Prochlorococcus marinus str. MIT 1013: one gene and its partners. The main gene of each other region encodes a partner of the protein of the gene in region 2 in a complex. Links are inferred from orthologs where the notes say so. Each region holds a gene or a part of one and is shown on either strand. Other genes may lie near its edges. The genes, in order: O5633_RS10195, nuoH and nuoB.

Evidence for each region.
Region 1: the proteins of nuoH (region 2) and O5633_RS10195 are in contact, whole or in part, in a cryo-EM structure (PDB 6KHJ), measured with the Thermosynechococcus vestitus proteins. The link is inferred for Prochlorococcus marinus str. MIT 1013 from one-to-one orthologs. Residues at the interface, in WP_126985484.1 of Thermosynechococcus vestitus: Gln8, Lys26, Trp29, Leu30, Pro33, Met34, Met37, Leu38, Leu83, Ile84, Phe85, Lys86, Glu87, Asp88, Val89, Leu90, Pro91, Ala92, Thr100, Ala104, Val107, Ile108, Phe111, Leu112, Tyr114, Ile115, Ile125, Ser126, Leu128, Phe133; in WP_126986108.1 of Thermosynechococcus vestitus: Gly6, Tyr7, Glu8, Tyr9, Phe10, Gly12, Phe13, Leu14, Ile16, Cys17, Ser18, Pro21, Ala24, Leu25, Ala27, Ser28, Leu31, Arg32, Pro33, Ser35, Arg40, Leu41, Thr42, Thr43, Tyr44, Glu45, Ile51, Gly53, Ala54, Trp55.
Region 3: the proteins of nuoH (region 2) and nuoB are in contact, whole or in part, in a crystal structure (PDB 6Y11), measured with the Thermus thermophilus proteins. The link is inferred for Prochlorococcus marinus str. MIT 1013 from one-to-one orthologs. Residues at the interface, in WP_096411122.1 of Thermus thermophilus: Arg36, Val44, Arg45, Met46, Gly47, Pro48, Asn49, Arg50, Val51, Leu57, Gln58, Ala61, Asp62, Ile64, Lys65, Ile67, Phe68, Lys69, Glu70, Ile72, Val74, Glu223, Ala224, Glu225, His233, Thr234, Glu235, Tyr236, Ser237, Trp241; in WP_096411117.1 of Thermus thermophilus: Arg16, Glu17, Gly18, Leu24, Leu27, Val28, Trp30, Gly31, Arg32, Asn34, Ser35, Trp37, Thr54, Asp55, Ala56, Asp59, Ala61, Arg62, Phe63, Gly64, Glu66, Val67, Phe68, Arg69, Ala70, Ser71, Arg73, Gln74, Ala75, Asp76.

Annotation. Positions count from the first base shown.
Region 1 is NZ_CP114778.1:1,800,929-1,803,897, forward strand. Bases 1-2,811 are described here. They hold O5633_RS10195 (NAD(P)H-quinone oxidoreductase subunit 3), read right to left. Parts: upstream 1,682-2,811; coding sequence 1,319-1,681; downstream 1-1,318. Other genes in these bases: O5633_RS10180 (gluconeogenesis factor YvcK family protein), read left to right, coding at 1-29; O5633_RS10185 (NAD(P)H-quinone oxidoreductase subunit J), read right to left, coding at 31-552; nuoB (NADH-quinone oxidoreductase subunit NuoB), read right to left, coding at 570-1,328; O5633_RS10200 (rubredoxin), read left to right, coding at 1,838-2,191; O5633_RS10205 (photosynthesis system II assembly factor Ycf48), read left to right, coding at 2,188-2,811. Also shown: more of O5633_RS10205, read left to right, coding at 2,812-2,969. UniProt on the Escherichia coli protein: NDH-1 shuttles electrons from NADH, via FMN and iron-sulfur (Fe-S) centers, to quinones in the respiratory chain. The immediate electron acceptor for the enzyme in this species is believed to be ubiquinone.
Region 2 is NZ_CP114778.1:1,669,884-1,672,905, reverse strand. The notes cover bases 107-2,970. They hold nuoH (NADH-quinone oxidoreductase subunit NuoH), read left to right. Parts: upstream 107-911; coding sequence 912-2,030; downstream 2,031-2,970. Other genes in these bases: O5633_RS09505 (NADH-quinone oxidoreductase subunit J), read left to right, coding at 2,790-2,970; ndhI (NAD(P)H-quinone oxidoreductase subunit I), read left to right, coding at 2,139-2,783; O5633_RS09520 (citrate synthase), read left to right, coding at 107-835. Outside these bases: more of O5633_RS09520, read left to right, coding at 1-106; more of O5633_RS09505, read left to right, coding at 2,971-3,022. UniProt on the Escherichia coli protein: NDH-1 shuttles electrons from NADH, via FMN and iron-sulfur (Fe-S) centers, to quinones in the respiratory chain. The immediate electron acceptor for the enzyme in this species is believed to be ubiquinone.
Region 3 is NZ_CP114778.1:1,800,220-1,803,287, forward strand. The notes cover bases 159-3,068. They hold nuoB (NADH-quinone oxidoreductase subunit NuoB), read right to left. Parts: upstream 2,038-3,068; coding sequence 1,279-2,037; downstream 159-1,278. Other genes in these bases: O5633_RS10180 (gluconeogenesis factor YvcK family protein), read left to right, coding at 159-738; O5633_RS10185 (NAD(P)H-quinone oxidoreductase subunit J), read right to left, coding at 740-1,261; O5633_RS10195 (NAD(P)H-quinone oxidoreductase subunit 3), read right to left, coding at 2,028-2,390; O5633_RS10200 (rubredoxin), read left to right, coding at 2,547-2,900; O5633_RS10205 (photosynthesis system II assembly factor Ycf48), read left to right, coding at 2,897-3,068. Outside these bases: more of O5633_RS10180, read left to right, coding at 1-158. UniProt on the Escherichia coli protein: NDH-1 shuttles electrons from NADH, via FMN and iron-sulfur (Fe-S) centers, to quinones in the respiratory chain. The immediate electron acceptor for the enzyme in this species is ubiquinone.

The DNA of each region.
Region 1 (2,969 bases), 130 kb from region 2 along the record:
TTTATAGAAGATACAAAAAAGGGAAATAAATCAGTATGCATCTTGCATTTCATAAAAATCTGGCTGAACATAGTCCTTCCTAAGTGGCCATCCTTTCCAATCTTCAGGCATTAAAAGTCTTTTAGGATGAGGGTGGCCTGTGAAGTTGATACCATACATATCGAATGTTTCTCTTTCTTGCCAATCTGCTCCTCTGAAAAGACCGTATAAACTAGGAACAGTTAAGTCCCCATTTCGAGTTAGGAATACTTTTAATCTTACTTCGCGAGGTGAAAAATCTTTTTTAAATTCACTCATTTCTATTAAATTATAAAAACAAACAATATTTAAACCAGGACCTTCATCGTATCCACCCTGGCATTGAAGGTAATTAAACCCATCATTTTTTAACGCTTCAACTATTGATAAAAGATTGCTTGGCGTAATTTTTATTATTTCAACTCCTAAGTGATCATCTTGGAGAGGAATGTGGTCAAATCCATTTTTAGAAAGCCAAACGCTTATTGGACCTGAGATTTTTTCTTCTACTACAATTTCTGAATCGTTTGTCATTTTTTTATAAGAGATGCTTAATTGCTTGAAAGTTCTTCAGATATTTTTTGAACCTCTTTTAATGATTGATCAAATTTTTCAGATAAGGAAGGATTTAATGCAATTAGTTGGGATTTTGCATTTAGATATTGTCCATTAACTTTTGACTCTGCTCTCTTCATCCTATGAGGAATAGTTAAATAACGATGAGTTTGAGTGATCTTTGATCTTTCAGAGATAGATTCGTTGGCAACTTTTTTTCTTAATTTGATCACAGCATCAAATATTGCTTCTGGTCTTGGAGGACAGCCAGGAAGGTAAAGATCAACTGGTATTAATTTGTCAACACCTCGAACTGCCGTAGTTGAATCTGCGCTGAACATGCCACCAGTAATAGTGCAAGCTCCCATAGCAATTACGTATTTCGGATCAGGCATTTGCTCATATAGTCTTACAAGGGCGGGTGCCATTTTCATAGTTACAGTACCTGCAACTATTAGTAGATCTGCTTGCCTAGGAGAACTTCTAGGTACTAATCCAAATCTATCAAAATCAAATCGAGATCCAATTAAAGCCGCAAATTCAATAAAACAGCAAGCAGTTCCATAAAGAAGAGGCCAAAGACTGCTTAATCTCGCCCAGTTGTGAAGATCTTCAAGGCTAGTAAGGATTATGTTTTCGCTTAAATCATTTGTTACTGTTGGCGTTGCCACCGGGCCACAAGAAGCTTCTCTAAGGTTTCTTGCGGCTTCAGAAGAGGGAGATTTATTCAAATTGTTCAAAGGATTCAACTCCATTCAAGGGCACCTTTTCTCCATGCATATGCTAATGCAACAACCAATATTGTGATGAAAACAAGTGCTTCAATAAATGCTAATAACCCAAGTTTGTTAAATGCAACTGCCCATGGGTAAAGGAACACCGTTTCGACGTCAAATATAACGAAAACAAGAGCAAACATGTAGTAACGAATATTAAATTGGATCCATGCTCCCCCAATTGGTTCCATGCCAGATTCATATGTAAGCTGTCTTTCTCCTGCTTTACTGCTAGGAGAAATTAGCTTATTTGTTGTGAGCGCAAGAATAGGAACTGCTCCAGAAATAAGAAGAAATCCTAAAAAATACTCATAACCCTGAAGGGTAAACATGAATGAATTACTGATTTCAATATCAGTTTGACAGTCATTTTCTAGATTAGTGCCATAGAGTTGTTATGTGTGAAAGTGAAAACTGTGAGTAAAGACAACAAAACAGAAACAAATCCTTTGGAAGATTTCAATTCTGATGAAAAACAAAACCAAGTTATTTCATTTGCACCAAAAAACTCAACCGAGGAATTTGATCCAAAAGCAAATCGCTTCGAATGTATTAGCTGTGGTTTTATTTATGATCCTGATGAGGGTATAAAGAAGCTTAATATTGAGCCAGGAACTGCATTCTTAGATATAGATAGAGAGAAGTTCAGATGTCCAGTCTGTCGAGTAGGATTTGTTGGATACAAGGATATTGGACCTAAATCAAAGCCTAGTGGATTTGAAGAAAACCTTACATATGGCTTTGGATTTAATAAACTTCCTTCAGGCCAGAAAAACGTTCTTATTTTTGGAAGCCTGGCTTTAGCTGCTGCCTGTTTTCTCTCTCTTTATTCTTTGAAATGAAACGTCTGTTTTCAAATGTCATTAATTTGACCCTTGTCTTAATAGTAGGAGTAGCTCTTAGTGGTTGTACTGTTAGTAATGCATCCATTGGCTCATCAAGCCCTTGGACACAAGTCGACCTAGATACTGAGGCAAATCCTCTAGATGCTGACTTTGTTGATGACAAAAATGGGTTTTTAGTTGGCACCAATAGGTTAATTCTAGAGACAAATGATGGCGGAATTACCTGGAAAGAAAGAAATTTAGATATCCCAAGCGAAGGTAACTTTCGTCTAATAAGCGTTGATTTTAAAGGCCCAGAAGGTTGGATTGCAGGTCAACCAGGATTGATTCTTCACACAACTGATGGAGGGAAAAATTGGACTCGTCTCGATTTGGGAAATAAGTTGCCTGGAGATCCATATTTGATAACAACAATTGATAATGATTCTGCTGAGTTGGCAACTACTGCTGGAGCAATTTATAAAACAACTGATGCTGGTGAGAATTGGGAAGCAATAGTTGTTGATACTTCAGGCTCTGGAGGCATAAGAGAATTAAGACGCACAAATAATGGTGGTTATATAAGTGTAAGTAGTCTTGGTAACTTCTTCTCAGTATTAAGTCCAGGTCAGGAGTCATGGAGCCCTCATCAAAGAGCAAGTAGTAAGAGAGTTCAGAGCGTTGGTGAGCAGCCAAATGGTGATCTATGGATGCTTTCTAGAGGAGCTGAAATCAGGTTTAATGCAGATTCGGATGATATCGACTCCTGGTCAAAACCCATAATCCCAATCGTCAA
Region 2 (3,022 bases):
TGCTGCATCTCTGGGCCTCTTTTATTCTCGAAGAGCAATTGATGATCCAAAATATATTTACGACGCAGTAGTTAGGTTGATTGCAAAAATTCCAACTATGGTTGCTGCTTTCGAGCAAATAAGAAAAGGAGACGATCCAATTCAACCCCAGGATGATTTACCATATTCTTCCAATTTCCTGTATATGCTCACCGAGAGGGAGCCAAATCCTCTCGCAGCAAGAGTTTTCGACAGATGTTTAATTCTTCATGCCGAGCACAGTCTCAATGCGAGTACGTTTAGCGCAAGAGTAACTGCCAGCACATTAACTGATCCATATGCTGTAGTAGCTTCTGCCGTTGGGACATTGGCTGGTCCTCTTCATGGAGGGGCCAATGAAGATGTGATAGCAATGCTAGAAGAGATTGGAAGACCTGAGAAGGCCTCTTCATTTCTCAATGATGCAATTGCAAAAAAAAGGAAAGTCATGGGCTTTGGGCACAGGGAGTATCGTGTCAAAGATCCTAGAGCAACAATTTTACAAGCCTTCGCAGAGGAACTTTTCTCGGAATTTGGTAAAGATGAAATGTATGAAGTAGCCAAAGCACTTGAAGAAGAGGCCATTTCCAAACTGGGGCCAAAAGGTATATTCCCAAATGTTGACTTTTACTCCGGACTTGTTTATCGAAAACTTGGTATTCCTCGAGATTTGTTTACACCGGTTTTTGCGATTTCCAGAGTTGCTGGTTGGTTGGCTCACTGGAGAGAGCAACTTGGAGCAAATAGAATTTTTAGACCATCACAAATTTACGAAGGAGCAAAAATCAGAAATTGGCAGCCTCTTGAGAGTAGATAATTTGAAATTTATTTTTTTCTAATTTAAAATTAATTCAAAATTACACTAACCTTAGTTAATAGATTAAATATTAGAAGTGAATTCAGGTATAGACCTTGAAATGAGTTTTACCCAAGGTGTTCAAAACCTTGGTTTATCGCATGAATTAGCACATCTTTTATGGATCCCTCTTCCAATGCTTTTAGTATTGGTGTCAGCTGTAATTGGAGTATTAGTAACAGTATGGCTTGAACGAAAAATTTCTGCAGCAGCTCAACAGAGAATTGGGCCTGAATATGCAGGTGCACTTGGTATTCTTCAACCAATGGCAGACGGTTTGAAACTTTTAGTTAAAGAAGACATTATTCCAGCAAGGGCAGACAGTGTTCTATTTACAGTTGGTCCGATATTAGTTTTAGTTCCGGTAATTCTATCTTGGTTAATTGTTCCTTTTGGTCAAAATCTTTTAATTAGCAATGTAGGAATAGGAATCTTTTTATGGATTGCCCTAAGTAGTATTCAGCCCATTGGTCTACTAATGAGTGGCTATTCCTCCAATAATAAATATTCTTTGCTAGGTGGACTTAGAGCAGCCGCTCAATCAATTAGTTATGAAATTCCACTAGCGCTTTCGGTTTTGGCAATAGTTATGATGAGTAATTCATTAAGTACTGTTGATATAGTTGAGCAACAAAATACTGCTGGTTTTCTTAGCTGGAATATATGGCGACAACCTATAGGTTTTATTATTTTTTGGATCTGTGCGTTAGCTGAATGTGAGAGACTCCCTTTTGATTTGCCCGAGGCAGAAGAAGAACTTGTAGCTGGTTATCAAACTGAATATGCAGGTATGAAATTTGCTCTGTTTTATTTAGCTGGATACATAAATCTTGTTTTATCTGCTTTACTTGTTTCCGTTCTGTACTTAGGAGGATGGGGTTTTCCGATCTCAATTGATTGGTTTGCATCTTTGATAGGTCTTTCAATTGATAATCCATTGGTTCAAATCATTGCTGCTTCTGTTGGAATTGTTATGACAATCCTCAAGGCTTATTTACTTGTTTTTTTAGCAATCTTATTAAGATGGACTACTCCAAGAGTTCGGATTGATCAACTACTTGATTTAGGTTGGAAATTTCTTTTACCTATTTCACTGGTCAATTTACTTGTAACTGCTTCACTTAAACTGGCATTTCCTATGGCATTTGGCGGATAAAAGAAAAGCAACACAATCGCTATTTTTTTAAGTAAAACTACCTACATTTACTTGAAAAAAACTGTATAATGACTAATGTAAATACAGGCCAGCAGCAGGAAATTTAATATGCTTGGTTTCCTTGAAAAAGTTGCCGACTACACTAAAGAAGCAATTAGTGCAGGAAAATATTTAGTTGATGGATTAGGCGTTACGTTTGATCACATGCGTCGAAGACCTGTAACAGTTCAATATCCATATGAGAAGCTAATCCCCTCTGAGCGTTATAGAGGAAGGATTCATTATGAATTTGATAAGTGTATTGCTTGCGAAGTTTGCGTAAGGGTATGCCCAATTAATCTTCCAGTTGTTGATTGGGTAATGAATAAAGAAACCAAGAAAAAAGAATTGAGAAATTATTCAATTGACTTTGGTGCATGTATTTTTTGTGGAAATTGTGTTGAATATTGCCCTACAAATTGTTTATCAATGACAGAAGAATATGAACTGGCTGCATTTGATAGACATAGCCTTAACTACGATAATGTTGCTCTTGGAAGATTACCAACAAGTGTGACTTCAGATCCATCGGTTCGTCCTTTAAGGGAATTAGCTTATTTACCCGAGGGAGTAATGGACCCCCATGAATTACCTTCGAACCAACAAAGAGCAGGTAAACTTCCAATTCAGATTATTAAAGAACTCCAAACAGATAAATTACAAGAAGAAGGAAATAATAATTCTAAAGATATTCTTCCAAAAAAACTTAACTAATAATTAATGAATATCGCTTACTCAACAGAATTAATTTGTTTTTTAGTTCTCAGTGCTGTCATAGTTTCTGGAAGTTTAGCAGTGGTTTTACTAGAAAATATTGTTTACTCAGCATTTTTATTAGGCGGCGTATTTATGGCTGTAGCAGGCTTATATCTTTTATTAAATGCTAGTTTTGTAGCTGCCGCACAAATTCTTGTTTATGTTGGAGCTGTAAATGTTTTGATATTATTTGCAAT
Region 3 (3,068 bases), 130 kb from region 2 along the record:
AGTGGACTTGAGGGACATAGCTTTGGGAACCTTTTTCTATCCGCTTTAACTGCAATAACTGGAAGCTTAGAGACGGCAATCACAGCATCAAGCAGGGTCCTAGCTGTTCAAGGTCAAGTTGTACCAGCAACTAATGTAGATGTCCGTTTATGGGCCGAACTTGAAAATGGTGATCGAATAGATGGAGAATCAGCGATTGGGAAGGCTCGCCTACCAATAATCAGAATCGGTTGTTATCCTTCTCGCCCTCCAGCTTTGCCAAGAGCACTGGAAGCAATCAGAAATGCTGAAATTATTTTGATAGGGCCAGGAAGCCTATACACTTCAATTCTTCCAAACCTACTTGTTCCTGAAATAGTCGAAGCTATTGAGAGAAGCAAAGCTCCAAAGCTTTATATATGTAATCTGATGACTCAACCAGGTGAAACTGATGGACTTGACGTTACTGGTCATGTGAGGGCTATCGAAGCGCAATTGGCATCTAGAGGAATTACTAGGAAAATATTTAGTTCAATACTTGCCCAAGGTGAATTAGAACCCTCCCCATTGGTTGATTACTACAAATCAAAAGGGGCTGAACCAGTGAAATGCAATAAATTTGATCTTTTATCTAGAGGCTATAAGGTTTATTTGGCTTCTCTTCAGGGCTCAAAGGCTACTCCAACTTTGAGGCATGATCCTAGGAGTCTCGCTTTAGCAATAATGAGATTTTATAGAAGATACAAAAAAGGGAAATAAATCAGTATGCATCTTGCATTTCATAAAAATCTGGCTGAACATAGTCCTTCCTAAGTGGCCATCCTTTCCAATCTTCAGGCATTAAAAGTCTTTTAGGATGAGGGTGGCCTGTGAAGTTGATACCATACATATCGAATGTTTCTCTTTCTTGCCAATCTGCTCCTCTGAAAAGACCGTATAAACTAGGAACAGTTAAGTCCCCATTTCGAGTTAGGAATACTTTTAATCTTACTTCGCGAGGTGAAAAATCTTTTTTAAATTCACTCATTTCTATTAAATTATAAAAACAAACAATATTTAAACCAGGACCTTCATCGTATCCACCCTGGCATTGAAGGTAATTAAACCCATCATTTTTTAACGCTTCAACTATTGATAAAAGATTGCTTGGCGTAATTTTTATTATTTCAACTCCTAAGTGATCATCTTGGAGAGGAATGTGGTCAAATCCATTTTTAGAAAGCCAAACGCTTATTGGACCTGAGATTTTTTCTTCTACTACAATTTCTGAATCGTTTGTCATTTTTTTATAAGAGATGCTTAATTGCTTGAAAGTTCTTCAGATATTTTTTGAACCTCTTTTAATGATTGATCAAATTTTTCAGATAAGGAAGGATTTAATGCAATTAGTTGGGATTTTGCATTTAGATATTGTCCATTAACTTTTGACTCTGCTCTCTTCATCCTATGAGGAATAGTTAAATAACGATGAGTTTGAGTGATCTTTGATCTTTCAGAGATAGATTCGTTGGCAACTTTTTTTCTTAATTTGATCACAGCATCAAATATTGCTTCTGGTCTTGGAGGACAGCCAGGAAGGTAAAGATCAACTGGTATTAATTTGTCAACACCTCGAACTGCCGTAGTTGAATCTGCGCTGAACATGCCACCAGTAATAGTGCAAGCTCCCATAGCAATTACGTATTTCGGATCAGGCATTTGCTCATATAGTCTTACAAGGGCGGGTGCCATTTTCATAGTTACAGTACCTGCAACTATTAGTAGATCTGCTTGCCTAGGAGAACTTCTAGGTACTAATCCAAATCTATCAAAATCAAATCGAGATCCAATTAAAGCCGCAAATTCAATAAAACAGCAAGCAGTTCCATAAAGAAGAGGCCAAAGACTGCTTAATCTCGCCCAGTTGTGAAGATCTTCAAGGCTAGTAAGGATTATGTTTTCGCTTAAATCATTTGTTACTGTTGGCGTTGCCACCGGGCCACAAGAAGCTTCTCTAAGGTTTCTTGCGGCTTCAGAAGAGGGAGATTTATTCAAATTGTTCAAAGGATTCAACTCCATTCAAGGGCACCTTTTCTCCATGCATATGCTAATGCAACAACCAATATTGTGATGAAAACAAGTGCTTCAATAAATGCTAATAACCCAAGTTTGTTAAATGCAACTGCCCATGGGTAAAGGAACACCGTTTCGACGTCAAATATAACGAAAACAAGAGCAAACATGTAGTAACGAATATTAAATTGGATCCATGCTCCCCCAATTGGTTCCATGCCAGATTCATATGTAAGCTGTCTTTCTCCTGCTTTACTGCTAGGAGAAATTAGCTTATTTGTTGTGAGCGCAAGAATAGGAACTGCTCCAGAAATAAGAAGAAATCCTAAAAAATACTCATAACCCTGAAGGGTAAACATGAATGAATTACTGATTTCAATATCAGTTTGACAGTCATTTTCTAGATTAGTGCCATAGAGTTGTTATGTGTGAAAGTGAAAACTGTGAGTAAAGACAACAAAACAGAAACAAATCCTTTGGAAGATTTCAATTCTGATGAAAAACAAAACCAAGTTATTTCATTTGCACCAAAAAACTCAACCGAGGAATTTGATCCAAAAGCAAATCGCTTCGAATGTATTAGCTGTGGTTTTATTTATGATCCTGATGAGGGTATAAAGAAGCTTAATATTGAGCCAGGAACTGCATTCTTAGATATAGATAGAGAGAAGTTCAGATGTCCAGTCTGTCGAGTAGGATTTGTTGGATACAAGGATATTGGACCTAAATCAAAGCCTAGTGGATTTGAAGAAAACCTTACATATGGCTTTGGATTTAATAAACTTCCTTCAGGCCAGAAAAACGTTCTTATTTTTGGAAGCCTGGCTTTAGCTGCTGCCTGTTTTCTCTCTCTTTATTCTTTGAAATGAAACGTCTGTTTTCAAATGTCATTAATTTGACCCTTGTCTTAATAGTAGGAGTAGCTCTTAGTGGTTGTACTGTTAGTAATGCATCCATTGGCTCATCAAGCCCTTGGACACAAGTCGACCTAGATACTGAGGCAAATCCTCTAGATGCTGACTTTGTTGATGACAAAA